Regions from separate parts of the Variovorax sp. LjRoot290 genome, predicted to be linked through region 1. Evidence: predicted binding sites of a transcription regulator. Region 1 holds the regulator's gene; the other holds the start of a gene.

Region 1 (15,271 bases):
ATTGGGCTTGACGAACAGATCGGTGAAATCGATGCGTCCGTTGACCATGCTCATCGGACCGAAATTGATGACCGGCGCCGGGCCGCCGCTGTCGGGCGCAGGCGCTTTGGCCACAGCCGCCGGGGCCGGTGCGGCGGTCTCGGTTGCGCCGCCGACCATGGCTTCCGCCGAGACGGGGGCGCCTCCCGAGCGTGCGGCGGGCTTGGCGGTGGTCGTGGTGGTCGTGCCGCCGAGGCTGCGGCGCGTGGTGGGTTCGCCTGCCGGCGCTACGGCGGCGGTCGTCTGGCCGGGCTTCTTGGTGAGGTCCTGCAGGTTGAGGCGACCGGCCGGATCGACGATCACGCGGGCGAAGAAGTCGGTCAGGGTGGTTTCGCGCACGTCCACGGCCAGCGGCGCGCTGGGCGCCATGTTGACTTGCAGGCCACGCAGGCTCAGTGTCTTCCAGCTCAGGATCTGGTTGCTGCGGGTCGCCAAGCCCGGCGACTGGGTCAGCGCTGCGCTGTTGGCGCGGAAGTCGTCCAGCGCCGTATCGCCGGCCAGCTTGAGACTCATGCCCGCGGGTGCCGTCGCGAACTTGACCGTGCCGCGGTAGTTGGCGAACGCGCGCCGGATGTCGATGTTCAGTGCATCGGCGTAGTAGGCCTTGAAGGCATGGGCCGGAATGGCGGCCACCTCCAGCCGACCCTCGGCCGCCACCGGCTTGAGCACGACCGAACCCTTGTAATCGAAGCGCCCGGCTTCCGCGCGGCCGGCACCGATGCGCCCCGAAAGCTGCAAGGGCGAAGCGGTGGCGCTGTTGGGAGCGATCTTCTGCGCGTTGAGTTTCAGCGCGCTGATCTCGAAGGCCACCGGTGTGGCGCCGGCCTTGTCCGAATAAGAGAGCGCGCCATTGTCGACCGCCACCGTGCCGATGGAAAGCTCCCACGGCTTGGTGTTGGCGCCCGGCGCAGCGGCCGCCCCGGCGGGCTTGGGAGCCGCGACCTTGGCAGCCGCGCCGTTGCTCTGGCTGCCGCCCGCCGGGGTTTTCAGCCAGCGTTCGAACATCCAGCGCTTTTCGTTGTCGCGCTCGACGACGACCTTGGGACTGGTGGCCGTGAACGAAGCGATCGCGAGCGTGTGCTTCGTCATGTCGACTTCGGCATCCACGAGCTCGAAGCGCCCGACGCTCGCCAGCGCGGTCTTGGCCTGCGTCAGCGCGAGCCCGTCGGCCGCGACGCGGCGCGCCTTGAGCTTCAGATCGGGCTGGGCCCAGGCCACGTCGATCTGGCCGCTGAGCTTGCCGTCGAGCGTGGGCTCCAGGCTCTGCGCGAGGTACGGGGCCGCCAGCGACAACGGCAAGCCCTCAACCTCGGTCTGGACCTTGGCCACCTTGTCGGTCGCCTCGCCGCTGAACTTGAGGGGGGCCCCGCCGACCGAGGTGGAACCGCTGAAAGGCGCCGGCTTGTCCATCGGCCAGGTCAGGGCGCTGGCTTCGATGTTGAGCTGCTTCACGTCGATGGCCGCGGCCGGCTGGGTGGTCTGGTCGCGCCAGCCGATCTCGCCGCCGGAAAGCGCCAGCTTGTCGACCCGAACCCGCCAGGCCGGCTGCTCGGCCGGCTTCGGTACAGGTTCGCCGTTCGTGTTGGGTGCCGCGGCGGGTGTCACTTTTTCGGTTGCGCCGGTGGCCCGGTCGGTGGCCAGCAGGTTGAGCTGCCCGGCTGCATCGCGCGCCACGACCAGCTGCGGCGCGGCCAGCGCCACCTCGCCCAGATGCACCACGCGCTCCAGCGGCCGGACGTCGGCCAGCGCAACCTTGAGCGAATCGAAGCCGAGCAGATCGCGCCCCTTCGAATCCGCCAGCTTGATGCTGTGCGCCGCGACCGTGCCGGAGAGCTTGAGGCCCGCGGTGGCGGTGCGTTCGAAGTCGATCTTGAGGTCCGCGTCGAGCTTGCCGGCGCGCAGGGCGACCGGCAGGCCGCCGGGGATGTAGCCCAGGTAAGGCACCAGGTCCAGATCCTTGAAGTGCACCTGCGCGTCGGTCTTGCGGCTTTCCGCGAAGGGCGTGGCGAAAGCGGCCGAATCGAATCCGCTGCCGTTCAGGACGAAGGCCAGCTTGGGCTCGGTCTTGATTTCGCGCTGCGAAGGCAGATTGCTGAGAAAGGGTACCTTGAGCACGAGGTCGCGCAGCTCGTGCCTGCGCTTGACGGTCTGGTCGTCGAAATCGACCGCGCCGCCGGTGATGGCGATGTTGTAGATCGCGAAGCGCGGCGGCTCGCTCTTGGGCGCGTCGGGCGCGCTGGCGAGCTTGGCCAGGATGTCGTCGATGTCGTACTTGCCGTCCGCCAGGTGCGTCAGCAGGATGGCCGGCGCGTCGATGGCAATGGCATCGATCACCGGCGCCAGACGCAGGATCGATTGCAGCTCCGCATCGGCATAGATGCGCGCCACCGCCACCTGGGGCTGGCTGCCGTCGGCCGTGGCGATGCGCAGGTCCTTCAGCGTCAGCTCGAGCGTCCAGGGCTTGAAGTCGATCTTGCCGACCGTAACCTGGCGACCCAGCTTTTCGCTCGCGACCTTCTGGATCTGGCTCTTGGCGATCGGCGGCACCGCCAACCAGGCAAGCAGCCAGAGACCGAGCAGTACCAGCAACGCCAGCACTCCCCGTCGCACCCATTTGTTCTGTTTCAGCGAAGCAGCATTCATCATCGGGGGCGAGTGTGCCGCAAAAGTGCGAGCACCTTCCCAGAAAGAAGAAAGCCCGGTGGCTCGACGCGAAGTCTGGCCTCCGGGCTCGATGGCGGGCGCAACGCCCATGCCATCTTTTCGCTCGACCGGAAGTGAATTTGTTCCGACCGTGCTGGCAGCAAGAGATTGCCACCGTTGGGCCTCGGCCGCTGAACCGTTCGATTGCTCTTCCGGTTGCTGGACCTTGGTTTAACGCCTGAAAGCTCAGGCCTCCTCAGGGTAGGCGCGCGCTCCAAGGATTGCAAATGAGCTTTTCAATGGATCGGCGGCCGGCGATTCGCCCCCCTTTTCAAGCCTTGTTAGCATAAAAACTCAAATCCTTATTCTTGACCGTGTATTTAGCCCCTCCTAGAATCCGCGTAGCCCCCGCCGCCACTTGGCAGCCGGGACTCCACCAATATCCGCTGCTGAATTCTTTCGGCTTAGTCAGGTGGCCGCGCTCCACTCCCCCTCCTTGCGCGGAACCTGATTCGTACCAATCCAAGCGCCGCTGCCTTCGACCATCGCCCTTCTGGCGCTGCGACTCAGGTGCCGCACAGAAAGGAAGAGCGATGAAACAGGCGTTTGAAGCCACGGCCCGCGGGCTGCGGACCGTCGTGTCCGATGTGGCCGACGGTTTTTTCGAGATCACCCACAACGGCTTTGCCCTGGTCGGCTTGGCCATCGTGTTCGCTGCGCTGGCGCTGGCCGCGCGCCCGGACCTGCGCCAGTCCGGCGAAGAACAGCTCATGGGCTGGCTCCAGTCGCGCAAGCCGCCGCCGGAGGCAACCGATCTCGAGCCGACGGCCATCGACCGCACCACGGCGGCGAGCCCGCACGAGCTGCCCAAGCAGCAGGCCGCCGTCGCCTACTGGCTGAGCAAGAAGTACCGCGTGGCCGTCGAGCCGTTGAGCGTGCTGGTGGCCGAAGCCTTCGAACTCGGCAAGCGCACCAAGCTCGACCCGACCCTGATCCTGGCCATCATGGCGGTCGAATCCAGCTTCAACCCCTTTGCCCAGAGCCAGGTCGGCGCCCAGGGCCTGATGCAGGTGATGACCCGCGTGCACGGCGAGAAGTACGAACGCGCGGGCGGCACCCTGACCGCCTTCGATCCGGTGACCAACATGCGCGTGGGCGTCAAGGTGCTGCAGGAATGCATCGCGCGCGCAGGTTCGCTCGAGGGCGGCCTCAAGTTCTATGTCGGCGCCGCCAATCTGCCCGACGACGGCGGCTATGCCGGCAAGGTGCTGGCCGAACATGCGCGCCTGCAGCAGGTGGTCGGCGGACGCACGCCGCCCACCACCACGCCGACACCGCCCGGCATGCGGGCGCAGCCGCTGCCCGTGGTGGCACCCGCCAAGCCGGAAGCGAACACGCAGAGCGTGGCGTTGCTGTCCGATCTGTAGGCCCTTTCGAAGACGGCGGCCATCGCCGTCAGCTACACTCGACCGGCACGCGACTGGCGATAGGCGCAACCCTTTTCAGGTGCATTGCGCTGACGTGGAACACCACTGGGAAGCGTGCCGCCCGCGGTCTTGAGCAGGCGTTCAGCCGTTCGCCTGGGCAGCCCTTGTTTGGTTGAAGAACAAGGACCATCGTCTTAAAGGACTGCCATGTACAACCGCAATATCCTGGTCGAACAGACCGATCCCGAAATCTGGGCCGCCATCCAGGCCGAGCATGCCCGGCAGGAACAGCACATCGAGCTGATCGCGAGCGAGAACTACGCGTCGCCTGCCGTGATGGCCGCGCAAGGCACGCAGCTCACCAACAAGTACGCCGAAGGCTATCCCGGCAAGCGCTATTACGGCGGCTGCGAACATGTCGACGTGGCCGAGCAGCTGGCGATCGACCGCGTCAAGCAGCTCTTCGGCGCCGACGCGGCCAACGTGCAGGCGCATTGCGGCGCCTCAGCCAACGAGGCCGTCATGCTGGCCTTCCTGAAGCCTGGCGACACCATCATGGGCATGAGCCTGGCCGAAGGCGGCCACCTGACCCACGGCATGCCGCTCAACATGAGTGGCAAGTGGTTCAACGTCGTGAGCTACGGCCTGAACGACAAGGAAGAGATCGACTACGACGCGATGGAGCGCAAGGCGCACGAATCGATGCCCAAGTTGATCATCGCGGGCGCCTCGGCCTACTCGCTGCGCATCGATTTCGAGCGCTTCGCCAAGGTGGCCAAGGACGTCGGCGCCATCTTCATGGTCGACATCGCCCACTACGCGGGTCTGGTCGCCGCCGGCGTCTACCCGAACCCCGTGCCGCACGCGGACGTGGTGACCTCCACCACCCACAAGAGCCTGCGCGGACCGCGCGGCGGCATCATCCTGATGAAGTCGCAGCACGAGAAGGCGATCAACAGCGCCATCTTCCCGGGCCTGCAGGGCGGACCGCTGATGCACGTGATCGCGGCCAAGGCGGTGGCCTTCAAGGAGGCGCTCTCGCCCGAGTTCAAGGCCTACCAGCAGCAGGTGGTCAAGAACGCGCAGATCGTTGCCGAAACGCTCACCGGGCGCGGCCTGCGCATCGTGAGCGGCCGCACCGAGAGCCATGTGATGCTGGTCGACCTGCGCGCCAAGGGCATCACCGGCAAGGAAGCCGAGGCCGTGCTGGGCAGCGCCCACATGACGATCAACAAGAACGCGATCCCGAACGATCCGGAAAAGCCGATGGTCACGAGCGGCGTGCGCATCGGCACCCCGGCGCTGACCACGCGCGGTTTCAAGGACGAGGAGGCGCGCGCCACCGCGAACCTGATCGCCGACGTGCTGGACAACCCGCGCGATGCCGCCACCATCGAAGCGGTGCGTGCGAAGGTGCATGCACTGACCAGCCGCTTTCCCGTCTACGGTTGAACCGAAAGTGACCGCATGAAGTGCCCCTTTTGCGGTCACCTCGAAACGCAGGTCGTCGAGACCCGCGTTTCGGAAGACGGCGACTTCGTGCGGCGCCGCCGGCAGTGCGGCGCCTGCGACAAGCGCTTCACCACCTACGAACGGCCGGACGTCAATTTCCCGGTCGTGGTCAAGAAGGACGGCAGCCGCGCCGACTTCGATCCCAAGAAGGTCCGCGCCTCGATGATGCTGGCGCTGCGCAAGCGGCCGGTGAGCATCGAGCAGATCGACCATGCGCTGCTGCGCATCGAGCAGAAGCTCCTGTCCAGCGGCTTGCGGGAAATCGAATCGACCAAGGTGGGCGAACTGGTGATGCGGGAGCTCAAGCGCATGGACAAGGTGGCGTACGTGCGCTTTGCTTCGGTTTACAGAAGCTTTGAGGATGTGGACGAGTTCCGGCAGTTGCTGCGGGATATCTGAGACGCACCGGAAGCGGCACCTCTGACGCCGGTATTCGTGATCGTCAGAGCACCGCAGGCGTCGGAGGCCATCTGCCGTGGCGTCTACGGCACGCCGTGCGAGGAATGAGTTGAAGCTCGGCACAGCCAACGACGCCAGGGTCGCCAAGAGCGCAACCACGACCAACAGTTCGAGTAAAACCGCAAATCCCTGCAGGTCGCCGGCGAGACCCGTCCCGGCCCGAGCAAAATGGTCGCTTCATACATTCAATCCGCGCCGACAGGCCGGCGCGAACTTCCTCCCCTGGCTCAATCAATTCGGCGCGAAGTCTAAATTCCGGAAGCGATGCATGAACAAATCTTTCGACAAACGGACTGAATTGAAGGATCAGCGGAAATCTCGCTAAATCTGAATCAAATCTGAATTTGAAGAATTGCGAATTGACGCCCCCATGAATAGAGATATCCAGGCCATGGCGCAGGCGCTCGATCTCGCCCGTCAGGCGAGCGTCGAGGCGGAGCCGAATCCCCGTGTCGGTTGCGTTTTGCTCGACGAAGAAGGCGCGGTGATCGGTCAAGGCTCCACGCAAACGGTGGGCGGCCCTCATGCGGAAATCATGGCCTTGCGCGACGCCGCCGCCCGCAATTGCCCGATCAAAGGCGCCACGGCCTATGTGACGCTCGAGCCCTGCTCGCACCATGGCCGCACCGGCCCCTGCTGCGACGCATTGATCGCGGCCGGCATCAAGAAAGTCGTGGCGTCCATCGCCGATCCCAATCCGCTGGTCGCCGGCCAGGGTTTCGAGCGCCTGCGCGCCGCCGGCGTCGAATTGGAGGTCGGCGCGGGCGCTGATGAATCGCGTGAACTCAACCTCGGCTTTTTCAGCCGCATGGTCCGCAAGACGCCCTGGGTGCGGCTCAAGGTCGCCGCTTCGCTCGACGGCAAGACGGCGCTGGCCAACGGCACCAGCCAATGGATCACTTCGGAAGCAGCGCGCACAGACGGCCACGCCTGGCGCGCGCGCGCAAGTGCGGTACTGACGGGTGTCGGCACCGTACTCGAAGACGATCCGCGCCTCGATGTGCGGCTGGTCCCAACGCCGCGGCAGCCCCATCTCGTGGTGGTCGACAGCCATTTGCAGACGCCGCCGGAGGCAAAGATCTTCGGCGCGGCCCGGCCCGTCTGGATCTATGCCGCCAACCGGAACGACGCCAGGCAGGCCGCGCTGGAGGCCAAGGGCGCGACGGTCAGCTACCTCGCCAACCCCCAGGGCAAGGTCGACCTCGCGGCCATGCTGCGCGATCTCGCCGTGCGCGAGGTCAATGAACTCCATGTCGAGGCTGGCCACAAGCTCAACGGCTCGCTGATCCGCGAAGGGCTGGTCGACGAACTGCTGGTTTACTTGGCGCCAAAGTTCATCGGAGACGGGCTCGGCATGGCCAGCCAGCCGCATGCATCGGGCCCCCTGACCGTGCTTGGCGATGCATTGGCGCTCGAATTCAAGTCCTTCGAGCCGGTCGGCCCGGACCTGCGAATCGTCGCCCGGGTCGCTGGTCGAGACCGCTTTTAGGGTTTGGCCGAGCGGCCTTCGCATCTCTGCGAAAATGCCGCGATGTTCACCGGAATCATTACCGGCGTGGGGCGCATCGCCGCCGTCCGCGACCTCGGCAGCTCTTCATCCCACGGCAAGCGGCTCAGCATCGCGGTGCCCGACGGCTATCTGGCCGACGTGGGTCTCGGTGACAGCATCGCGCTCAACGGCGCCTGCATGACCGTCACCTCCCTCGACCCGGCGAAGCAGCTCTTCACCATCGACATCTCGGCCGAATCGCTGGACAAGACGGCCGGCCTCGCCGAAGAAGCGGGCCGCGTCAACCTCGAGAAGGCACTGCGCGCCAGCGACCGGCTCGGCGGCCACATCGTGTCGGGCCACGTGGATGGCATCGGCACGGTCAGCCACTTCGCGCCGGTGGGCGAAAGCTGGGAGCTGCGTGTGCTGGCGCCGCCCGCGCTCGCCCGCTTCCTGGCCTACAAGGGCTCGATCACCGTCAACGGCGTGAGCCTCACGGTCAACAGCGTGAGCGACGGCGCTGACGGCAGCGAGATCAGCATCAACCTGATTCCGCACACGGTCGAAAACACCGCGCTCGGCAGCCTGAAGCAAGGCAGCCGCGTCAACCTCGAGATCGACACCGTCGCCCGCTACGTGGAGCGCATGCTCCAGGCCGGCGCCCTGCCCGTCCCACAGAAAGACAAGACCCCATGAACGCCTCCGTCACGCCGATCACCGCCCCGCGCAGCGGCCGGGCGCCCGCGCCGATTTCGTCGGTCGAAGAGATCGTGGCCGAGCTCGCCGCGGGCCGCATGGTGATCCTGGTCGACGAGGAAGACCGCGAGAACGAGGGCGACATCGTGCTCGCGGCCGACCACGTGACGCCCGAGGCCATCAACTTCATGGCACGCCATGCGCGCGGCCTGATCTGCCTCACGCTCTCCCGCGAGATGTGCGAGCGGCTGCAGCTGCCGCCGATGGTGGCGCGCAACGGCGCCAAGCACTCGACCGCCTTCACCGTGTCAATCGAGGCGGCCGAGGGCGTGACCACCGGCATTTCCGCCGCCGACCGCGCGCGCACCGTGCAGGCCGCCGTCGCACCGAATGCCGTCGCGGCCGACCTGGTGCAGCCCGGCCATATCTTTCCGCTGCAGGCTGTCGACGGCGGCGTGCTGATGCGCGCAGGCCACACCGAGGCCGGCTGCGACCTCGCCGCCATGGCCGGTTGCTCACCCGCGTCCGTGATCTGCGAGGTGATGAACGAGGACGGCACCATGGCGCGGCTGCCCGACCTGCAGCTCTTCGCCGCCGAGCACGGCATCAAGATCGGCACCATCGCCGCACTGATCGAGCACCGCAGCCGCACCGAGTCGCTGGTCGAAAAGGTCGGCTGCCGCGAAATCCACACCGCCTGGGGCTGGTTCACCGCCCATGCCTTCCGCGACAAGCCCAGCCACGGCGTGCACCTGGCGCTGGTGCGCGGCAACTGGAATCCGGGCGACACGGTGGACGTGCGCGTGCACGAGCCGCTCTCGGTGCTCGACGCGCTGGAAGTCAACCGTTCGCTGCACTCGTGGAGCCTCGATGCCAGCCTGGCCCACATCGCGGCCGAAGGCAAGGGCGTGGCCGTGCTGCTCAACTGCGGCGAGACCGGCGCCGAGCTGCTGTCGCAGTTCGACGGCACTGCACGGCCCGCGCAGGCGCCGGAACGTGGGCGCATGGACCTGCGCAGCTACGGCATCGGCGCGCAGATCCTGCGCGAGTGCGGCGTGCACAGGATGAACCTGTTGGGCACGCCGCGCCGCATGCCCAGCATGGCAGCAGGTTACGGCCTGGAGATCGCGGGCTACATCACGAAAGAAGAGCAATGAAGAAGAACACACACGCGAGGCGGGAAGCCTAATGCAGCACGCGAACAAGGGCAGCGATGTCACGCTCGACGGCAAGGGCCTGCGCATCGGCATCGTGCAGGCGCGCTTCAACGAAGACATCACCAACGCCCTGGCCGAGGCCTGCCTGGGCGAGCTCCGAGTGCTCGGCGTCGCCGACGCCGACATCGACCATGTCAGCGTGCCGGGCGCGCTCGAGGTGCCGGTCGCGCTGCAGGCCCTGGCCGAGCGCAACCGCTACCAGGCGCTGATCGCGCTGGGCTGCATCATCCGCGGCGAGACCTACCACTTCGAGCTGGTGGCCAACGAATCGGGCGCGAGCGTGAGCCGCATCGCGCTCGACTACCGCATTCCGGTCGCCAACGCGATCCTCACCACCGAAAACCTCGAACAGGCCATCGCGCGGCAGACCGACAAGGGCCGCGATGCGGCGCGCGTGGCCGTCGAGATGGCGCAGCTGCTCGCCACCCTTTCATGACCGAAGACAACAAGACCGCCAGCGACAAGCCGCGCCAATCCCGCACGGGGCTGACCAGCACGGGCGCACGCAAGGCCTCCGCCAAGTCGACCCGCAGCCGCGCGCGCGAGTTCGCGCTGCAGGCGCTCTACCAGCACCTGGTGGGACGCAACGACGCCGCGTCCATCGACCAGTTCACGCGCGACCTGGCCGGCTTCCACAAGGCCGACGCGGCGCACTACGACGCGCTGCTGCACGGCTCGATCGCGGCCGCGGGCGAGCTCGATGCGCTGATCGTGCCGCTGCTCGACCGCAAGCTCGAAGAGATCTCGCCGGTCGAGCACGCCGTGATGTGGATCGGCGTCTACGAATTCCAGCACTGCCTCGACGTGCCCTGGCGTGTGGTGCTGAACGAATGCATCGAGCTCGCCAAGGAGTTCGGCGGCACCGACGGCCACAAGTACGTGAACGCGGTGCTCAACGGCCTCGCGCCGCAACTGCGCCCGGCCGAGGTCGAAGCCGATCGAGCGACGGGCAAGGCACGGCCATGAGAATTTCGAAGCGCGCCGAGCGCATCGAGCCCTTCTACGTGATGGAAGTCGCCAAGGCGGCCTCCGCGCTGGCGCGCGAAGTCGCGCACACCGATCGGCCGATGATCTTCCTCAACATCGGCGAGCCCGACTTCACCGCGCCGCCGCTGGTGCAAGAAGCCGCCGCACGCGCCGTGCGCGCGGGCGCGACGCGGTACACGCATGCGATCGGCCTCGACCACCTGCGCGAGCGCATCAGCGGCTGGTACCGCGAACGCTTCGGCGCCGACGTGCCGGCGCGCCGCATCGTCGTCACGGCCGGTGCATCGGCCGCGCTGCAGCTGGCCTGCCTGGCGCTGATTGAGGCCGGCGACGAGATGCTGCTGCCCGACCCCAGCTATCCCTGCAACCGCCACTTCGTGAGCGCGGCCGACGGCCGTGCCGTGCTGGTGCCGACCACGGCCGCCGAGCGCTTCCAGCTCAGCGCCGCCAAGGTCGAAGACGCCTGGACCGAACGCACGCGCGGCGTGCTGCTCGCATCGCCCTCCAACCCGACCGGCACCTCGATCGCGCCCGACGAGCTGCGCCGCATCCACGAGGTGGTGTCGAAGCGCGGCGGCATCACGCTGATCGACGAGATCTACCTTGGCCTGTCCTACGACGACGCCTTCGGCCACACCGCGCTCGCGATCGACGACCAGGTCATCAGCATCAACAGCTTCAGCAAGTACTTCAACATGACCGGCTGGCGCCTCGGCTGGCTGGTGGTGCCCGATGCGCTGGTGCCGGTGGTCGAGCGGCTGGCGCAGAACCTTTTCATCTGCGCGAGCACCGTCTCGCAGTATGCGGCGCTCGCCTGCTTCGAGCCCGAGAGCATCGCCGAGTACGAGCGCCGCCGCGCCGAGTTCAGGGCCCGGCGCGACTGGTTCATTCCGCAGCTCGACGCGCTGGGCCTCAAGGTGCCGGTGGTGCCCGACGGCGCCTTCTATGCCTGGGCCGACTGTTCTGCCTTCGGCGAGAAGCTCGGCATCTCGAACAGCTGGGACTTCGCCTTCGAAGCGATGAAGAAAGCCCATCTCGCGATCACGCCGGGCCGCGACTTCGGCTCGGCCGAAACCGCCCGCTTCGTGCGCTTCTCGACGGCCAGCTCGATGGCGCATCTCGAGGAATCGGTGGAGCGCCTGCGCGCCTGGGCCGGCGCCACCGTCGCTGCATGAGCTTCGCATTTCCGATCCGCGTCTACTGGGAAGACACCGATGCCGGCGGCATCGTCTTCTATGCTAACTACCTCAAGTACATGGAGCGTGCCCGCACCGAGTGGCTGCGCTCGCTCGGCATCGCGCAAGGCCGGCTGCGCGAAGAGACCGGCGGCATCTTCGTAGTCAGCGAGACGCAGCTCAAGTACCACCGCCCGGCGCGGCTCGACGACGAACTGCTGGTTACAGCCGAGCTGCGTCAGATGGGCTCCGCGTCCCTGATAATCGGCCAGCGCGTGCTATCAAATTCAGAGCACGGTCCGGCCACCGGCCCGGCGCCCGATACTGCGGTCCTTTGCGAAGGCACGATCCGCATCGGCTGGGTCGACGCGGCCACGCTGCGGCCCGCGCGCATCCCACCCCAAGTTTCGGGAACCCTCGGGCGCCATGCCGGCTCCATGTCTCAACCTCAGAAGCCATGAATCAAGACCTGTCGATCCTTTCCCTCCTGCTCCATGCCAGCCTTCCGGTGCAGTTTGTCGTGGCCTTGCTGCTCGTGGTATCCGTCGCCAGCTGGGCGGCCATCTTCCGCAAGTTCTTCTCTCTCAAGCGCACGCGCGCGCTCAACGACGACTTCGAACGCGAGTTCTGGTCCGGCACTAGCTTGAACGAACTGTTCTCCTCGGCTGCGCAGAACGCCAAGTTCGCCGGCCCGATGGAACGTATCTTCGCTTCCGGCATGCGCGAGTACCAGAAGCTGCGCGAGCGCCATGTCTCCGACGCCGGCACGCTGCTCGACGGCGCACGCCGCGCGATGCGCGCGAGCTTCCAGCGCGAGCTCGATGCGGTGGAGCAGAACCTGTCCTTCCTCGCCACCGTCGGTTCGGTCTCGCCCTATGTCGGCCTGTTCGGCACGGTGTGGGGGATCATGCATGCCTTCACCGGCCTCGCAGCGCTGGCGCAGGTGACGCTCTCCACCGTCGCTCCCGGCATCGCAGAAGCGCTGGTCGCCACCGCCATCGGCCTCTTCGCCGCCATTCCGGCCGTGGTGGCCTACAACCGCTTCGCCCGCGAGATCGACAAGATCGCGATCGCGCTCGAGACCTTCATCGAAGAGTTCTCGAACATCCTGCAGCGCAACCTGACGGCCCACGTCAACCCGGCATCGGTGACGCCGGCGACCGGCCGCTGAAGCGGAGCACCACGCCATGCCAGCAATGTCCTCCCGCGGCCGCGGCCGCCGAACGATCAACGAGATCAACATGGTCCCGTTCATCGACGTGATGCTGGTGCTCCTGATCATCTTCATGGTCACGGCGCCGCTGATCACGCCGAGCGTGATCAACCTGCCCACGGTGGATCGCGCCAACAAGCAGCCCGACAAGCCGATCGAGATCGTCATCAAGAGCGACGACGAGGTCCAGATCAAGAAGGACCCGTCCACCGGCAGCGGCGCCACCTCGATCCCCATGACGCAGATCGGCACGGCGGCCAAGACCGCGCAGGGCGGCGACGACCAGCGGCCGGTGGTCATCAGCGCCGACAAGTCGGTCAAGTACGAGACGGTGGTCAAGGCGATGAACGCGCTCAAGAGGAGCGGCGTCGAGCGCGTCGGCCTTTCGGTCACGACCACGGGCGCCAAGTGATGGCCTTGGCCTCTTCGCTGATGTCGCTCGGCGCCGATCGCCCGGAGTTCGCGCCGCCGCCGCAACGCGGCACGCCGCGTGCCGTGCTGCTGGCGCTGCTGGCGCATGGGCTGCTCATCATCGCGCTGACCTGGGGCGTGAGCTGGCGCCGCGAAGCGGAGGACGCCGCGATCGAGGCCGAGCTCTGGTCGTCGACCGTGCAGCAGGCCGCGCCGCGCCTCACTGCGCCGCCGGTTCCGACGCCACCCACTCCGGCGCCTGCACCGACGCCGGCACCACCCCCTCCGCCGCCACCTCCCCCGCAGGCGCGAGCACCCGAACCCGCGCCGGCGCCGCGTGCGCCCGACATCGCGCTCGAACGCGAGAAGAAGCTGAAGGAGCAGAAGGAGCGCGAGCTGGAGCAGCAGCAACAGAAGAAGCTCGAAGCCGCGAAGAAAGCGGCGCAGGAGAAGAAGGAACAGGAAGCCCGGGAGCGCGCCGAGGACGAAGCCGAGCGCAAGAAGGAACAGCAGCAGAAGTTGGCCGAGGCGAAGAAGAAGCAGGAAGCCGAAGCCGCGAAGAAGAAGGAAGCCGATGCGAAGGCGGCTGCGCAGGCCGCGGCCGACCGTGCAGCCACGCTCAAGCGCATGCAGGGTCTGGCGGGCGCCAGCGGTGACGACAACTCGAAAGGGGCTGCGCTGAAGGCCTCCGGCCCTTCGGGCGGCTACGGAGCTCGGATCGCGGCAGCTGTGCGCCCCAACATCGTCTACCCCGATGCCGATCTCGTGAGCGGCAATCCGACCGCGGAATTCGACGTCAACTTGGCGCCCGATGGCACGATCGTGGGTGTCAAGCTACGCAAATCGAGCGGTTTGGCGAGTTGGGACGATGCCGCAGAGCGCGGGCTGCGTAGAACGGAAAAGGTACCGCGCGACGTAGATGGCCGCATCTTCCCTTCGCTGACAGTGGTGCTTCAACCAAAGCAGCGCTGAAAGCGCCCGCTACTCGTAGACCACCGCCGCGCGGCCCGCATCGGCCTGCGCCGTCCAGCTCGCGAGCGCGGCGTCGGTCGGGAAGAACTTCGCGCGCTCGCCCAGCTGCAGCTCGACCTGCGCGCCGCCGCGCGCCATCGACAGCCGCACCGCCAAGCCCTGCAGCAGCTCGCCGTGCTCGCTCTGTTCGGTGCGCGGCGGAAAGTCGCGCACCAGCCGCGCGATGTCCGGCGCCTTCCCGTTGACCGCGACGCGCAGGAACTTGCCGAAGCGGCAGCGCGCTGCGGCCAGGTCCCACACCTGCTGCACCTGGAAGCGCGCCTCGAAGCCGCCGCGGCCCGGCTGCAGGCGGCCGCTCACGATCACCAGTTCGTCGTCCTTCAGCACGTTGCGGTTGGCGTTGAAGAGCGCCTCGTCGGCGGTCGCGTCGATGGCGCCCGACTTGTCGTCCAGCTTGAAGATCGCCAGCCGGCCGCGCTGGCCGTTGATGACGCGGAAGTCGCTCACGATGCCGGCGATCACCTGTTGCTCGCGGCTGTCGATCAGGTCGTCGATCTCGCGCTTGCAGAAGCGCCGCACCTCGTGCGCCACTTCGTCGAACAGGTGGCCCGACAGGTAGAAGCCGATGGCCGTCTTCTCGTAGGTCAGGCGTTCCTTCACGCCCCAGGGCGTGGCGTCGATGAGCTCGGGCTCCTGCGTCGCAGAGCCGTGCTCGCAGTCGCCGAAGATATCGACCTGCGAGGCGTTGGCCTCGGTCGCGCTCGCGAATTCGAAGGCGCGGTCGACCGAGGCGATCAGCGAGGCCCGGTTCTGCTGCAGCGAATCGAAGGCACCTGCCTTGATCAGCGCCTCGACGGTGCGCTTGTTGATGCGCTGGCGGTCCACGCGCACGCAGAAGTCGAACAGGCTCTTGAAGGGGCCGCCCTCTTCCCGCGCCTTGACCACCGCCTCGACCGCCAATTGCCCCGTGCCCTTGACCGCGCCGAGCCCGTAGCGAATGACCTTGTCGGTGACCGGCTCGAAGCGGTAGT
Region 2 (15,271 bases), 2.5 Mb from region 1:
GTTCTTGCGCAGTTCGAGGAACTCCTCGATGTCGAGGTGCCAGCTTTCCAGGTAGGTGCAGACCGCGCCCTTGCGCTTGCCGCCCTGGTTGACCGCCACCGCGGTGTCGTTCACCACCTTGAGGAAGGGCACCACGCCCTGCGACTCGCCGTTGGTGCCCTTGATGTGGCTGCCGAGCGCGCGCACACGGGTCCAGTCGTTGCCCAGGCCGCCCGCGAACTTGGACAGCAGGGCGTTTTCCTTGATCGACTCGTAGATGCCGTCGAGGTCGTCGGGCACCGTGGTCAGGTAGCAGCTCGAGAGCTGCGAGCGCAGCGTGCCGCTGTTGAACAGGGTGGGCGTGCTCGACATGAAGTCGAAGGAGGACAGCACTTCGTAGAACTCGATCGCGCGGGCTTCGCGGTCGATTTCATTGAGGGCCAGCCCCATCGCCACGCGCATGAAGAAAGCCTGCGGCAGTTCGATGCGGGTCTTGCGCACGTGCAGGAAGTAGCGGTCGTAGAGGGTCTGCAGGCCGAGGTAGTCGAACTGCAGGTCGCGCTGGGGCTTGAGCGCGGCGCCGAGGCGGTTCAGGTCGTACTGCAGCAGCTTCTCGTCGAGCAGCTCGTTGTCGACGCCCTTCTTGACGAACTGCGGGAAGTAGTCGGCGTAGGCCTGGGCACGTTCGGCCGGCATCACCTCGCGGCCGATGATCTCCTTGAAGATCGTGTGCAGCAGCAGGCGCGCGGTGGCGAAGGTGTAGTCGGGGTCCTTCTCGATCAGCGTGCGAGCCGCCAGGATCGACGCCTTGTAGACCTCGTCGAGCGGCACGCCGTCGTAGAGGTTGCGCATCGTTTCGGCCACGATCGGGCCGGCCGTGATGCTGTCGCCCAGGCCTTCGCAGGCGGATTCGATCAGGCCCTTGAGTTCGTTGAGGTCGAGCGCGACGCGCTCGCCGCGGTCGAGCACGTGCAGCGTCGAAACGGCGATCTGCGCGTCCTGTTCGCCCGACTTCGAGCGTTCCTGCGAGCGGCGCTCGCGGTACAGCACGTAGGCGCGCGCGATCTCGTGGTGGCCGCCGCGCATCAGGCCGAGTTCGACCTGGTCCTGCACGTCCTCGATGTGGAAGGTGCCGCCGCCCGGACGCGAGCGCACCATAGCGCGGACCACGCCCTGGGTCAGGTTGTCGACCGTCTCGCGCACGCTGGCGGAAGCCGCGCCCTGGGTGCCGTGCACCGCGAGGAAGGCCTTCATCATCGCGATCGCGATCTTGTTGGGCTCGAAGGGCACGACCGCGCCGTTGCGGCGAATGATCTGGTAGTGGGCGAGCGCGTTGCTGGCGGGCGAGCCTGCGACATCGTTTTTTTGCGGCGTCGAGGGTACGGCGCGAGGTGTGGCGGGGGTGTTCAGGGCAGTTTGCATTCGTTCCTCTGTTGGCAATTCTTGTTGGGGCGGTGGTGCCGCTTGCGGCCGGTTGCTCGGCATGAAGCACGGGGCAGGGCACACTATATCTAGGGTCTCGCGGGTCTACAACCCACTAGATGTAGTGTTTTCCCAATGGTTCAAGGAACAAGTTCACAGCGAAGAGCTCTCAGATGAAGAGCTATGCCGCGCCGTTGCTGACCCACCTTAGCGCCTGCCGCTGTCCATGGGCCTTGCAGGCGTTTTTGGGCCTGAAAGGCGCATGGTTGCTGCGCCGCCGGGGTTGCGCGATCGGCGTTGTTGCGCTGCATCCGCTGCGCATCGCGGGATGCATCGCGATTGAAAAATTTCAGCGCACCGCGACGTCGTCGGGGAACATCGCGCGGTCCCAGCCCAGTTGCTCCTGCAGCAGGCGCCAGTCGAAGCCGCTGCCTGGGTCCGCCTTGCGGCCCGGCGCAATATGTTCATGGCCCGCGATGAACGCGATCGCATGGCGCTGCGCGAGCGCCGGGCAAAGGCTCGCGAGGGTCTCGTATTGGGCGGGCTCGAAGCCTTCGCCCTCCAGGCCTTCCAGCTCGATGCCGATCGAGTCGTCGTTGCAGTTGGCGCGGCCGCGCCACGATGAAGGACCGGCATGCCAGGCGCGGTCGTCGCAACTCACGAACTGCCACAGCTCGCCGCTGCGGCGCACATAGAAATGGGCCGAGACCTCGATGCCGCGGATGGTCTGGAAGTAGGGATGCGCATCCCAGTCCAGCTGGTTCGTGAAAAGCCGCTGGACCTCGTCGCCGCCATAGCGTCCCGGCGGCAGGCTGATCGAATGCAGCACGATCAGATCGATCTGCGCGCCCTCGGGGCGCGGCCCGAAATTCGGCGAGCGCAGTTGCCGGGCGAAGCGGTACCAGCCGGCCTGCCAGAGGCCTGCGTTGTCTTCAGTCGTCGACACCGTTGCCACTCGCCTCGTCGCCGCTGGGGGTCGCGATGCCCAGGCGCGCGATCCGGTAGCGAATCTGCCTGAGGCTCAGGCCGAGCCGCGCCGCGGCAGCGGTCCGGTTGAAGCCGCTCTCCTGCAGCGCACGCACGAGGATCTCGCGCTCCTGCTGGTCGAGATAACTCTGCAGGTCGCTCGGTACCGCGGGTGCCGGCTTTGCTTCGGAGGGCGCTGCTGTCGTGCTGGCTGCGGGCTGCTGTTCCGGAGTTGCCGGCGCCGGGGCCACAGGCAGTGCCATGCTGGCGCTGCCCACGAAATCGAGATGGAGCACGTCGCCATCGCTCAAGGCCACGGCGCGATGCAAAAGGTTTTCGAGCTCACGCACGTTGCCGTGCAGCGGATGCTCCGCGAGGCGCTGCAGCACCTCGGGCGAAAGAACGGGCACCGGCATGCCGGCATCGCGCGCGATGCGTGCGAGCAGGGCCTCGCAGAGTGCGGGCAGGTCTTCGCGCCGCTCGCGCAAGGCCGGCACCGCGATCTCGATCACGTTGAGGCGATAGAACAGGTCCTGGCGGAAGCGGCCGGCTTGCACCTCGGCCTGCAGATCCTTGTGGGTCGCGCTCACGATGCGCACGTCGACCGCATCTTCCTGGGTCGAACCGATCGGGCGCACGCTGCGCTCCTGGATCGCGCGCAGCAACTTGGATTGCATCGGAAGCGGCAGGTCGCCGATCTCGTCGAGGAACAGCGTGCCGCCGCGGGCGGCCTGGAAGTAGCCGTCGCGGTCCTGCGAGGAGCCGGTGTAGGAGCCTTTTCTCGCACCGAAGAATTCGGCCTCGAGCAGATTCTCGGGAATCGCGCCGCAGTTGACGGCGACGAAAGGACCGTCGCTGCGCTGGCTGCAGGCATGCACCGCGCGTGCCACCAGTTCCTTGCCGGTGCCGGACTCGCCGCGCACCAGCACCGGCGCCATGCCGCGCGCCACCTTGGCGATGCGGGACTTGACGAGGCGCATCGGCTCGGAAGCGCCAACCAGCCGTTCGAGCGCAGCCAAGCCGGCGTTGCTGGTCGTCGCCGCGACCTTGCTGCTGCCCTCGTCGGCCTGGCGCATGGGCCGTGCAGGCGCAGCCTGGGCCTGCACGGCAGAGGCGACGACGGCGCGGAACTGCTTGAGGTCCACCGGCTTGGTGAGGTAGTCGAAGGCGCCGGCCTTGAGGGCCTCGACCGCGTTCTCGGCCGAGCCGTAGGCCGTCATCACCACGCAGCGCTCGCTGCGCTGGTCCTGCTGGATGCGCTGCAGGATCTCCATGCCGAGCCCGTCGGGCAGGCGCATGTCGGTGATCACGGCATCGAAGCGGCCCGCGTCCAGGTGCTCGCGGGCTTCCGACACGCTGCCGGCCGCCTCGACCCGGTAGCCCTCGCGCAGCAGCGTGAGTTCATAGAGCGTGCGCAGGTCGGGCTCGTCGTCGACGACCAGGATCTGGGCAGGGGGCCGAGGTGCTGAGGAGGTGGGGGTGCTCACGGCGCTATTGTGTCAGCCGGGTCTCGCCCGCAGCGAAGGAGACGAAGAATTCGTTGCCTTCCGGCCCCGCGGCGTAAAGGGCGCGGCGCTCGTAGCCGATCGTCGCGCCGTGCCGCTCGCACAGCTCGCGGCAGAGGAAGAGGCCGAGGCCGCTGGAGCGGCTTTCGGAGGAGAAGAAGGGTTCGAACAGATGGCGCTGCACCGCAGGTTCGAGCGGTGCGCCGTCGCTCCACACCTGCAGGCTGGCGCGGCCGGCCGCGTTCTGGCGCGTCGTCACCTGGATCGAGCCTTCGCGATCGCCGGCATAGCGCGCGGCGTTGTCGAGCAGGTTCACGAGGATGCGCCGCAGATGTTCGATGTCGAAGCGCACCACGCTGCCGGCCGCTTCGAGAACCAGCAGCACGCCCTGGCGCTGCGAGTGCCGCACCCACTCCTCGGCGAGCGTGCGCACGGTCGAATCGAGGGCCAGCTGTTCGCCCAGCGGCAGCACCCGCTGCTGGCGGGCCCGCGCGACATCGAGCACTTCGTCGACGATGCGCGAGAGCCGCTGTGCGTTCTGCTGCACCATCGTCGTCAATTGGCGGTGCGCCGGGTCGACCAGGTCCTCGCCCAGCAGCGCGCTGGCCTGGGTGATGGCGGCCAGCGGGTTGCGGATCTCGTGCGCGACGGCCGCCGACATGCGGCCCATGGCCGCCAGCTTCTCGGTGCGGATGCGCGCCTGGAGCTCGCGCAGGTCCTGCAGGAACATCACGCACAGGCTCTCGGTGTGGCGGTCGGTGCCCGGCGTGAGCCGCGTGCGGACCCGCACTTCGCGCGGCGCGCCCTGCGCCTGCGCGACCGGAATTTCCTTCGATTGCGGCGTGCGCCGCGCGAAGGTCTGGCGCGCAATCGCGGCCAGGGCGGCCCAGGCCGGATAGGTGCTCAGCGCGAAGGGCAGTGCGAGTTCTGCCAGCCCCTGCCCGAGAATCGCGTTGGCGGCGGGGTTGGCGGCATGCACCTGCCCTCGCTCGTCGATCACGAGCACGCCTTCGCTGAGGGTCTCGATCACGAGGTCGTTCACCAGCGCGTGCATCTGGGCGGTGCTTCGATTGCGCTGCGCCAGCGCTTCTTCGCGCGTGAGCCGCCGCGCCAGCTCGTGCGCGAGCAGCGCCACCACGAACAAGCCGGTGCCGGTCAGCGCCGCCTGCACGAAACGCGGCGATGCGTCGCCCGGCTGCTGCAGCCAGTACCAGCCCGCATGCACCAGCAGCAGCAGCGTGACGGCCGCGGTGGTGCCCAGGCCCACCATGCCCGAGCCCAGCACCGCGCCCATCAGCACCGGCAAGGCAAAGAGCGGCGTGTAGTTGATGCTGCCGATCTGCAGCAGTTGCAGCGCGGTGAAGGTGATCAGGTCGATGCCGATGGTCGAAAGCCAGGCGGCGCCGAAGCCGCGCACCGGCAGCTGGAAGAGCGCATAGCGTGCCGCCAGCAAGGCCGCCCCCAGGTAGCCGACGGACAGCGCGATCGCCGCCGGCTCCAGCGGCTGCCCGAGCGCGAAGGTCACCGCCTGCAACAGCAGCAGCACGACGGCGACGAAGCAGCGCGCGGTCATGAAGCCGCGCCACAGGCGCAGCAGCGCCGAGCTTTCGCGGGCGAACTGATCGAGCAGGCTCCAGTCCGTCGCCGGCTCGCCACGCGACCAGAGGAATGTGCTCATCGGCAATGCGCCTCAGTGCGCAGCCGCCTGGCGGTGCGCAGCGCTGCAATACACCGCGCCGTCGGGTCCGCTGATGGCATCCGCTGCCGGCAGATGCAGCCCGCAATGGGCGCAGCGCACCATGGCCTGCGGCGCCCCGACGGCCGGCGTGGCGGGCGGCGGCGGGCGCGAGCGCATCTCGTCGCGCCGATTCTTGCGCCAGAGCCAGATCGCCACGAAGACCACGGCGAGGACGAGCAGGTATTTCATGGTGTCGCGCGCGCCAGCACCACTTCGAGCACGAAGCGCGATCCGACGTAGGCCAGCAGCAGCAGGGCGGAGCCCGCGTAGAGCACGCGCCGGGCCGTGCGGCCGCGCCAGCCGAAGCGAGCGCGACCGATCAGCAGCACCGCGAAACTGAGCCAGGCCAGCACCGAGAACACGGTCTTGTGGTCCCATTTCCAGGCCCGCGCGCTGGCGCCGTACAGCGTCTCGCTGAACAGCAGGCCGGCGAGCAGCGTGGCCGACAGCAGCACGAAGCCGGCGGTGACGAAGCGGAAGGTGAGGCGCTCCATCGTCAGCAGCGGCACACCGCCCTGCGGCTCGGCCGCGAGCCGGATCTGCTTTTCGGCACGGGTCATGAGCCAGGCATGCACCACCGCCGCGGCGAACAGGCCGTACGAGGCGATGCCGAGCGCCAGGTGCAGCGGCAGCCAGGGCGAGGCCGACACATGCAGCGGCGTGCCGGGGAACAGCACGGCGAGCAGCACCGCCGCCGCGCCCAGCGCCGCAAGCACGCGCCGCACCTTGAGCTGCGGATACATGCGGCTTTCGATTGCGTAGACCGTCAGCACCAGCCAGGCCGTGACCGACAGCGCCGGCGCGAAGCCGAAGCGCGGGTCGCCGCCGACCAGCCCGACGCCCAGTGCGCAGGCGTGCAGCAGCCAGGCCAGCCCGAGCAGCCATTGCATGGAGGGGCGGCCCAGCCAGGAAGAGGCAGCGGCGGTCGTGCCATAGGCGGCGGCGGTGGCGATGCCCAGCGCCACGCCGAGTGGGGAGGGGATCGCTAAAATCATCGGTCGGAGTTTAGCGTCTCGCCTTGGCGAGACGCCTCTCGCTCCCGTCTATATACCGGTCCCGCCGAGCGGGAAGCACCATGGCCACCGCCCTCACCGAAAAATTCTCCCGCCTCGTCAAGCAGGTCAGCGGCCAGGCCCGCATCACCGAAAGCAATGTGCAGGACATGCTGCGCGAAGTGCGCATGGCCTTGCTCGAAGCCGACGTCGCTCTGCCCGTGGTGCGCGATTTCGTCGCCCGCGTGAAAGAAAAAGCGCTTGGCCAGGAGGTGCTCGGCTCGCTGAAACCCGGCCAGGCGCTGGTCGGCATCGTCAACCGCGAACTCGCCGCGACCATGGGCGAAGGCGTGGCCGACATCAACCTGGTGGCCCAGCCGCCGGCCGTGATCCTGATGGCTGGCCTGCAGGGCGCCGGCAAGACCACCACCACCGCCAAACTGGCCAAGCACCTGATCGAAAAGCGCAAGAAGAAGGTGCTGACCGTGTCGGGCGACGTCTACCGTCCGGCGGCCATCGAGCAGCTCAAGACGGTCACGAAGCAGGCCGGGGCCGAATGGTTCCCGAGCACGCCTGACCAGAAGCCGCTCGACATCGCACGCGCCGCGCTCGACCATGCCAAGCGCCATTTCTTCGACGTGCTGCTGGTCGACACGGCCGGCCGTCTCGCGATCGACGAGGTGCTGATGACCGAGATCCAGCAGCTGCACACCGCACTGAACCCGGTCGAAACCCTGTTCGTGGTCGATGCGATGCAAGGCCAGGATGCGATCAATACGGCCAAGGCCTTCAAGGAAGCGCTGCCGCTGACCGGCATCATCCTGACCAAGACCGACGGCGATTCGCGCGGCGGCGCGGCGCTGTCGGTGCGGCAGGTGACGGGCGTGCCGATCAAGTTCGCCGGTGTCAGCGAGAAGATCGACGGGCTGGAGGTGTTCGATGCCGAGCGCCATGCCGGACGCATCCTCGGCATGGGCGACATCGTCGCGCTGGTCGAGCAGGTCACGGCCGGCGTTGACGTCGCGGCTGCGCAGAAGCTGGCGGCCAAGGTCAAGAGCGGCGCCGGCTTCGACCTCAACGACTTCCTCGGCCAGCTGCAGCAGATGAAGCAGATGGGTGGCCTCTCCAGCATCATGGACAAGCTGCCCGCGCAGATGGCGGCCAAGGCCACCGAGGCCGACATGACGCGCGCCGAGCGCGACATCCGGCGCAAGGAAGGGATCATCAACAGCATGACGCCGCTGGAACGGCGCAAACCCGAGCTGCTCAAGGCCACGCGCAAGCGCCGCATCGCGGCCGGCGCCGGTGTGCAGGTTCAGGAAGTGAACCGACTGCTCAACGAGTTCGAGCAGATGCAAGGGATGATGAAGAAGATGAAGGGCGGCGGCCTCATGAAGATGATGAAGCGCATGGGCGGCATGAAGGGGATGCCCGGAATGGGCGGAGGCGGGATGCCGCGCTTCTGACCGCAATAAAAAAAGCCCGCTGACAGCGGGCTTTTTTTGCGGCGAGATCAGCGCGTCACACGCGTGCCAGTCTTACTGCATGCATCCACGCTCTGCGCAGCACGGCCGGCGAGCGCGACTCTTCGGGAATCAGCAGGAAGCCGCGATCGCGCAGCGAGTTGCCCAGTGCAATCTGGCTGGTCAGCACGGTCAGCGGGATCGCCAGCAGCAGCGGCAGGCCGACCGGCATCAGCCAGGCCAGCGCACCGGCGTCGATCAGCGCGATACCGACCGCCAGCGCCGCGATCACCAGGGTCATCGGCGCCAGCTGGGCGGCGGCGATGCGCCACGGCACAGCGGCCGCTTCGCGCGGAGGCGACTTCCAGTCCAGCTTGATGCCGGTGAGCGCCACGATCACGAACAGCGAGTGGGCCAGCATGCGGACCGGCGCTTGCACGATGGCCAGCGCGCTTTCGAGCGCGGCGCTCTTGAGCAGGCTGCCGACGCCGCCGTACTGGCGCTGCTCGCGGCGCATCAGCACGGCCGCGATGCCCAGGATGCGGGGCAGGAACAAGAGGCACAGCGTCCACAGCCAGAGGCCGGCCAGTTCCATCGGCATCACCAGCCAGTGGGCGACCACGCTGGAGCCGGTGAGCCACAGGGCCGTGCCCAGCGTCAGGAAGGCGAGCCACAGCGGCGCCGAGACATAGGCCATGGTGCCGGTGACGAACATCGCGCGGTGCACGGAATGCAGGCCCGGTTCGGCCATCAGGCGCGCGTTCTGCAGGTTGCCCTGGCACCAGCGGCGGTCGCGCTGCAGTTCGGCCAGGAGGTCCGGCGGCTGCTGCTCGTAGCTGCCGACCAGGTCGGCCACCAGCCACACGTGGTAGCCGGCGCGGCGCATCAGCGCGGCCTCGACGAAGTCGTGCGACATGATGCCGCCCGACATGCCGCCGGTGCCCTTGATCGGCGCCAGCGCGCAGTGTTCCATGAAGGGTTCGACGCGGAGGATCGCGTTGTGGCCCCAGTAGTGCGATTCGCCGAGCTGCCAGAACTGCATGCCGAGCGTGAACAGGCGGCCCGTCATGCGCGATGCGAACTGCTGGGCGCGGGCATGCAGCGTGACGTGGCCGATGGCCTGCGTCGCGGTCTGGATGATGCCGGCCGTCGGGTTGGCTTCCATCAGCTTGACCATCGAGGTCAGGCAGTCGCCGCTCATCACGCTGTCGGCATCGAGGACCACCATGTAGCGGTAGTCCTTGCCCCAGCGGCGGCAGAAGTCGGCCACGTTGCCGGCCTTGCGATGGGTGCGGCGCTTGCGCAGGCGGTAGTAGACCTCGACCTGCGGCTGGTTCGGGCTCTCCGCCAGCGCGGCGCGCAGCTCTTCCCAGGCGGCGCGTTCGGCGGCGGCAACCTCGGGCGTGTAGCTGTCGGACAGCACGAACACGTCGAACTGCCGCGCATGGCCGGTCGCGGCCACCGATTCGCAGGTCGCGCGCAGGCCGGCGAACACCGTGGCCACGTCCTCGTTGCAGATCGGCATGATGATCGCCGTGCGCGCTTCCGGATTCATCGGATGGTCGGCCACCTGCTTGGCCGAGAGCGCGTGCTTGTCGCCGCGCACCGAGACGTAGAAGCCCATCAGTGCGGTCACGAAACCGGTCACGACCCAGCCCGAGAGCAGGCCGTAGAGGGCGATCTGGCTGTACTCGAGCCAGAGGTTGTCGTAGTCGGGCTGCACGCGGGCGAACAGCGTCGAGGCGATCAGCGTGCTGAAGACGGTGAGCGCCATGAAGGCCAGGCGCCGCTGCGTGGCGGCACGCTGCCAGGGCTGCTTGGCCGCCCGGGCCGGCGCCGCGCCGCGCGCCACCTGGGCTGCGCTGCCGGCGCCGAGCTTGACCAAGAGGGCCGTGCCGATGCTGTTCCAGAAGCCGCGCCAGGGGCGGGGCGCCATCGAACCGCGGTTGATCGGGGGCGCCGTCACCGAATTGGGATGGCGCTCTTCGCGGATCGGGCTGCGGTGCGAGAAATCCGCGGCCGTCAGCACTTTCAGTTGGGAGAAATCGTTGGGCTTCATATGCGACTCACCACCGTTGCTTCTGGACGGATGGCGTGTCGCCGATTGCCGGAAAGCGCTTGAACACGCAGTCCGGTGCGGCACCGCCGGCGTTTGCCAGCGCGGCCGCTGAATGACCCGCGGCACGGGGCCGCGAGAGGGAAAACTGCTTTTGACGCAGGCCGTCGCGCTGCGGACGCAGTGCGAAAGATGGGCTGTTGTGTGCTGTCATGCCTCTACAGGGGCAAACCCTGTGCCAGCATGGAAAAACGCTTTCAGATCAAGCGCTTAGATCGCTTCGGTGGCCTTTCGACTGACCGTGAACCCCGCGAGGGCTCCAAAACCCCCGAATTTGTCGCCGAATCCCGACAAGCTCTGGAGTAGCACTGAGGATGTTCAATCGAATCAACGACTTAGCTGCGTCGCTCGTCGGCGACAGGATCGCCGCCGGGCGACGCCGCGTCGGCCTTGAAGTGGCCGGGCGTGAGTTCGTGCTTCTGCAGCAGCCGGTAGAACTCGGTGCGGTTGCGGTCGGCCAGGCGCGCCGCGTCGGCCACGTTGCCGTCGGTCAGCTTGAGCAGGCCGACCAGGTAATCGCGCTCGAAACGCTGCTTGGCTTCGGCGTAGGTCTGGACCTCGACGCTCGGCACGCGCAGTGCGCGCTGCACCAGCGCCAGCGGGATCAGCGGCGAGCTCGAAAGCGCGCAGACCTGCTCGACCACGTTGAACAGCTGCCGCACATTGCCCGGCCACGAGGCGGTGGTCAGCGCCTTCAGCGCCTCGGGCGCGAAGCCGGAGAGGCGCTTGCCGTACTTGGTCGAGAGCCGCTGGAGGAAATGGTTGGCCAGAAGCGGAATGTCTTCGCGCCGCGCCGCGAGCGTCGGCAGGTTCAGCGTGACGACATTGAGCCGGTAATAGAGATCTTCCCGGAACTGCCCGGCTTCCATGGCCGCATCGAGATCGCGGTGGGTGGCGGAGATGATCCGCACATCGACCGTGATCGACTGGGTTGCGCCCACCGGCCGCACCGCGCGCTCCTGCAGCACCCGCAGCAGCTTGACCTGCAGGGCCGGCGGCATGTCGCCGATCTCGTCGAGCAGCAGCGTACCGCCGTCGGCCTGCTGGAACAGGCCCTTGTGGTTGGCGACCGCGTCGGTGAAAGCGCCCTTCATGTGGCCGAAGAGCTCCGACTCCAGCAGCGCCTCGGGGATGGCCCCGCAATTGACCGCCACGAAGGGCTTGTCGGCACGCGCGCTGGCGCGGTGGATGGCACGCGCCAGCAGCTCCTTGCCGGCGCCGCTGTCGCCGCGCAGCAGCACGCTGGCGTCCGACTTGGCCACCATGCGGGCCTCGGCCAGCAGCTCGGACATGCGGTTGCTCCGGCTCACGATCTCCGAGCGCCAGCTTTCGTCGCCGCCCTTGCCGCTGCCGGTCGTCGGCGCGCCGAGCGCCAGCGCCTGGGCGATCTTGTCGAGCAGCTCGCGCGCGTCGTAGGGCTTGGTCAGGTAGGTGAAGACGCCGCGCGCCGTGGCCTCGACCGCGTCGGGAATGGTGCCGTGCGCGGTCAACAGGATCACCGGCAGCGTCGGATGGCGCTTGCGGATCTCGTCGAACAGCGCCAGGCCGTCGCGGCCCGGCAGCCGCACGTCGCTCAGGACCAGCTGCGGATGCTCGATCTCGAGCTGCGTCAGCGCCGATTCCGCCGAGGTCACGGCCGTGACCTGGTAGCCGGCCCCGGTGAGCCGCATCGACAGCAGCCGCAGCATGTCCGCGTCGTCGTCGACGACGAGGAGGCGGGCGCCGCTGCTGCTGTTGCTCATGGTGCGGGCTTGGGCGTGCTCGGCACCGGGGCCGCCGGTGGCGGGCTGTTGGGCCGTGAAAAGCTGCGCTCGATCGCGCGCAGCGCCTCGATGCGGTCGTTCAACTGGTCGATGCGCCGCTGGCTGTCGCGCAGCTGTTGGGCCTGCCGTTCGCGGTCGTCCTCGACGCGGCGCTGCTCCTGGTAGCGGGCAGCGAGCGCGCGGGCCAGCGGCTGCAAGGGCTGGGCATCGGCCGAGGGGTTGGCGGCCACGCGCTGCATCAGGCCGATGGCGCGTACGAGGTCGGCCGGAACGCGGGTCTGCGCCAGAACCAGCGCGACCTGCATCTGCGTCAGGGGGACGTCGCCGGGCTCGCCGAGGCGCGCGAGTTCGCCCGCGAGTTCGTTGCCGCCGAGCGGCCGCACCCTGTCGGCGTAGGCGAGCAGGGCGGCCACCGGGCCCTGCGTGAGCTGCGTGAACACCAGGGCCGGCTGCGTGGCCGGAGCCATGGGCTCGGCTTCGACCGGCATGACGGGCGGGGGCGGCGGCGGCGCGGGCACCACGGCGACGGCTTCGGCCGGCGGCTTGGGAGGTGCGCTGCACGCGGCGAGCAGCATCGGCACGACGAGCGTCATGACGAAAGCGGATCTGCGGACGATCGGAGAAAAAAGCATGGGTCGGAAGTAGCGCGTGGAGCGGCAGAGTTCAGGCGGAGCGCGGCAGTTCGATGCGGAAGCGTGCGCCGGGCCCCTCCGGCAGCAGCGTGATGCGGCCGCCATGAGCCGCAATGTACTCCTGCACGATCGACAGCCCGATCCCGGTGCCCTTGACCGAATGCTGGGGTTGCCGCTCGCCGCGGAAGAAAGGTTCGAAGATGCGGTCGCGATCGCCCTCGGCGATGCCGGGGCCGGCGTCCTCGATGTCGATGCGTGCGGTGTCGGCCGTGCTCGAGACGGCGATCGCGATGGTGCCTCCGCGAGTCGAAAAACGGATCGCGTTCGACAGCAGGTTGGCCAGCGCGGTGCCCAGCTTCACCGGGTCCACCACCACTGCGATCGGCTCGCCTTCCGCCCGCACCGTGAGGCCGTTGGCCTGCCACTGCAGGCGCTGGGCCTCGATCTGTTCCTCGATCAGCGGCAACAGCGGCGTGCGCTGGCGGCGCAGCTCGCGCGCCTCGAAGGCCGCCGCGTTGAAGCGCAGCAAGGCCTCGATCTGTCCCTGCAGCGCGATGGTGTTCTGCTGCAGGATCTGCGCGACCTCGCGCTGCGCCGGGTTCAAGGCGCCGGTCACGCCGTCTTCCAGCAGCGAGACGCCTTCGCGCAGCGCGGCCAGCGGTGTCTTGAGTTCATGCGACACGTGACGCAGGAAGCGTGCCTTGTCGGCGTCCAGCTCGGTGAGCCGCAGCCGCAGCCATTCGAGTTGCTGCGATACGCGGCGCACGTCGGCCGGGCCGCGGATATCGATCGGCTCGTCGAGCCGATTTTCCCCGAGCCCGACGATGGCGTGCTCCAACCGCTTGAAGGGCCGCGCCAGCCAGATGCCGAAGGCGAGCGCGAGCGATACCGCCAGCGCGCTGGCGGCCAGCACCTCGCGCATCAGCCGCCGGCGCGCGTTCTCGATGCGCTGCGCGAGCGCGTTGTTCTGCGTCTCGATCAGGAACTGGACCTGCTGCGCGATGTTGGTGTTCAGCGCGTCGAGGTCTCGGAATTGCATCGCCATCGAGCTCTCGCGCGCAAGCGCGGTCTCGGGAGCGCCGCCCATCAGGCCCTCGATCACGCTCATCTGGGCCCGCCACTGGTCGGGGCCGGCGGACGGCAGGCCGTTGACGCCGAGGCGATCGAGCACGTGGCGGGCGTCGCGCGCGGCCTCGTCGAAACGGCGGCGCAGCACCGCATCGTTGAGCACCAGCGACTGGCGCCCCGCGCGCTCCATCGCGGCGCTGCGCTCGGCCAGGGACTGCGCCGCGCCCGACAGCGTGAGGGCGCGCGCGGCCGCGTCGCGGCTCTGCGTCACCAGCGCGTCGTACTGGAACACCGAACGCAGCGCGACGCCCACGAGCAGCGCCGTGATCAGCAGGAACGCGAACAGCAGCAGCTGCCGGAACGAGCCGCGCGCCGACTTCAGTTTCGCCATCAGGCCGCCGGCACCGCGGCTTCGCGGGCCGATGCCTGGGGCGATTCGGCGGTCGGGACCTCGCCGCGCAGCGTGTAGGCCAGCGAGCGGGTGATGCGCACGTCGATCATGCGGCCGACCAGCCGCGCATCGCCTTCGAAATTGACCACCCGGTTGCACTCGGTGCGGCCCATCAGCTCGTGCGCATCCTTGCGCGAAGGTCCTTCGACCAGCACGCGCTGCAGCGTGCCGACGCGGCTTTCGCCGAAGCGCTTGACGTTGCCGTCGATCACGGCCTGCAGCCGCTGCAGCCGTGCGAGCTTGACCGCATGCGGCGTGTCGTCGGGCAGGGCGGCCGCCGGCGTGCCGGGGCGCGGGCTGAAGATGAAGCTGAAGCTGTTGTCGAACTCGAGATCGTCGATCAGCTTCATCATCTTGTCGAAATCGGCATCGGTCTCGCCCGGGAAGCCGACGATGAAGTCGCTGCTGAGCGAAAGGCCGGGGCGGATGGCGCGCAGCTTGCGCACCGTGCTCTTGTATTCCATCGCCGTGTAGCCGCGCTTCATCGCCATCAGGATGCGGTCGCTGCCGTGCTGCACCGGCAGGTGCAGGTGGCTCACGAGCTGCGGCACGCGGGCATAGGCCTCGATCAGCCGCGGCGTGAACTCGTTCGGGTGGCTGGTGGTGTAGCGGATGCGCTCGATGCCGGGAATCTCGGCGATGTATTCGATGAGCAGGGCGAAGTCGGCGATCTCCGCTGTGCCGCCCATCCTGCCGCGGTAGGCATTGACGTTCTGGCCCAGCAGCGTGACTTCGCGCACGCCCTGGTCGGCCAGGCCCGCGACCTCGACCAGCACGTCGTCGAGCGGGCGGTTCACTTCCTCGCCGCGCGTGTAGGGCACCACGCAGTAGCTGCAGTACTTGGAGCAGCCTTCCATGATCGAGACGAAGGCGGTCACGCCCTCGACCCGCGCCGGCGGCAGGTGGTCGAACTTCTCGATCTCGGGGAAGCTGATGTCGACCTGCGGCCGGCCTTCGCGCTCGCGCTGGTTCAGCATCTCGGGCAGGCGGTGCAGGGTCTGCGGGCCGAAGACCACGTCGACGTAGGGCGCACGCGCGATGATGGCCGCGCCCTCCTGGCTCGCCACGCAGCCGCCGACGCCGATCTTCACGCCGCGGGCCTTGAGATGCTTGACGCGGCCCAGGTCGGAGAACACCTTCTCCTGCGCCTTCTCGCGCACCGAGCAGGTGTTGAAG

What was found. The regulator NrdR, encoded in region 1, represses ribonucleotide reductase genes. The targets are predictions, from matches to a motif close to CACNANATNTNGTG.
Region 2: ACSQ9A_RS23740 (ribonucleoside-diphosphate reductase subunit alpha) is a predicted target of NrdR. The motif match lies at 1,515-1,528, and genes of this name have one in related genera.

The regions. Positions count from the first base shown of each region.
Region 1 covers NZ_CAXURW020000001.1:2,318,968-2,334,238, reverse strand. Annotated here, with positions in the region: gene ACSQ9A_RS11750 (DUF748 domain-containing protein) at 1-2,682, opposite strand, end outside; gene ACSQ9A_RS11745 (transglycosylase SLT domain-containing protein) at 3,276-4,109, shown strand; ZMP/ZTP riboswitch at 4,149-4,275, shown strand; gene glyA (serine hydroxymethyltransferase) at 4,317-5,561, shown strand; gene nrdR (transcriptional regulator NrdR) at 5,577-6,020, shown strand; gene ribD (bifunctional diaminohydroxyphosphoribosylaminopyrimidine deaminase/5-amino-6-(5-phosphoribosylamino)uracil reductase RibD) at 6,451-7,569, shown strand; gene ACSQ9A_RS11725 (riboflavin synthase) at 7,612-8,265, shown strand; gene ribBA (bifunctional 3,4-dihydroxy-2-butanone-4-phosphate synthase/GTP cyclohydrolase II) at 8,262-9,422, shown strand; gene ribH (6,7-dimethyl-8-ribityllumazine synthase) at 9,454-9,918, shown strand; gene nusB (transcription antitermination factor NusB) at 9,915-10,448, shown strand; gene ACSQ9A_RS11705 (pyridoxal phosphate-dependent aminotransferase) at 10,445-11,644, shown strand; gene ybgC (tol-pal system-associated acyl-CoA thioesterase) at 11,641-12,105, shown strand; gene tolQ (protein TolQ) at 12,102-12,815, shown strand; gene ACSQ9A_RS11690 (ExbD/TolR family protein) at 12,832-13,269, shown strand; gene tolA (cell envelope integrity protein TolA) at 13,290-14,240, shown strand; gene dnaE (DNA polymerase III subunit alpha) at 14,250-15,271, opposite strand, start outside.
Region 2 covers NZ_CAXURW020000001.1:4,781,702-4,796,972, reverse strand. Annotated here, with positions in the region: gene ACSQ9A_RS23740 (ribonucleoside-diphosphate reductase subunit alpha) at 1-1,401, opposite strand, end outside; gene ampD (1,6-anhydro-N-acetylmuramyl-L-alanine amidase AmpD) at 1,751-2,347, opposite strand; gene ACSQ9A_RS23730 (sigma-54-dependent transcriptional regulator) at 2,334-3,854, opposite strand; gene ACSQ9A_RS23725 (two-component system sensor histidine kinase NtrB) at 3,859-5,550, opposite strand; gene ACSQ9A_RS23720 (PP0621 family protein) at 5,563-5,799, opposite strand; gene ACSQ9A_RS23715 (cytochrome C assembly family protein) at 5,796-6,605, opposite strand; gene ffh (signal recognition particle protein) at 6,686-8,068, shown strand; gene mdoH (glucans biosynthesis glucosyltransferase MdoH) at 8,124-10,124, opposite strand; gene ACSQ9A_RS23700 (sigma 54-interacting transcriptional regulator) at 10,517-11,923, opposite strand; gene ACSQ9A_RS23695 (hypothetical protein) at 11,920-12,537, opposite strand; gene ACSQ9A_RS23690 (sensor histidine kinase) at 12,608-14,035, opposite strand; gene miaB (tRNA (N6-isopentenyl adenosine(37)-C2)-methylthiotransferase MiaB) at 14,035-15,271, opposite strand, start outside.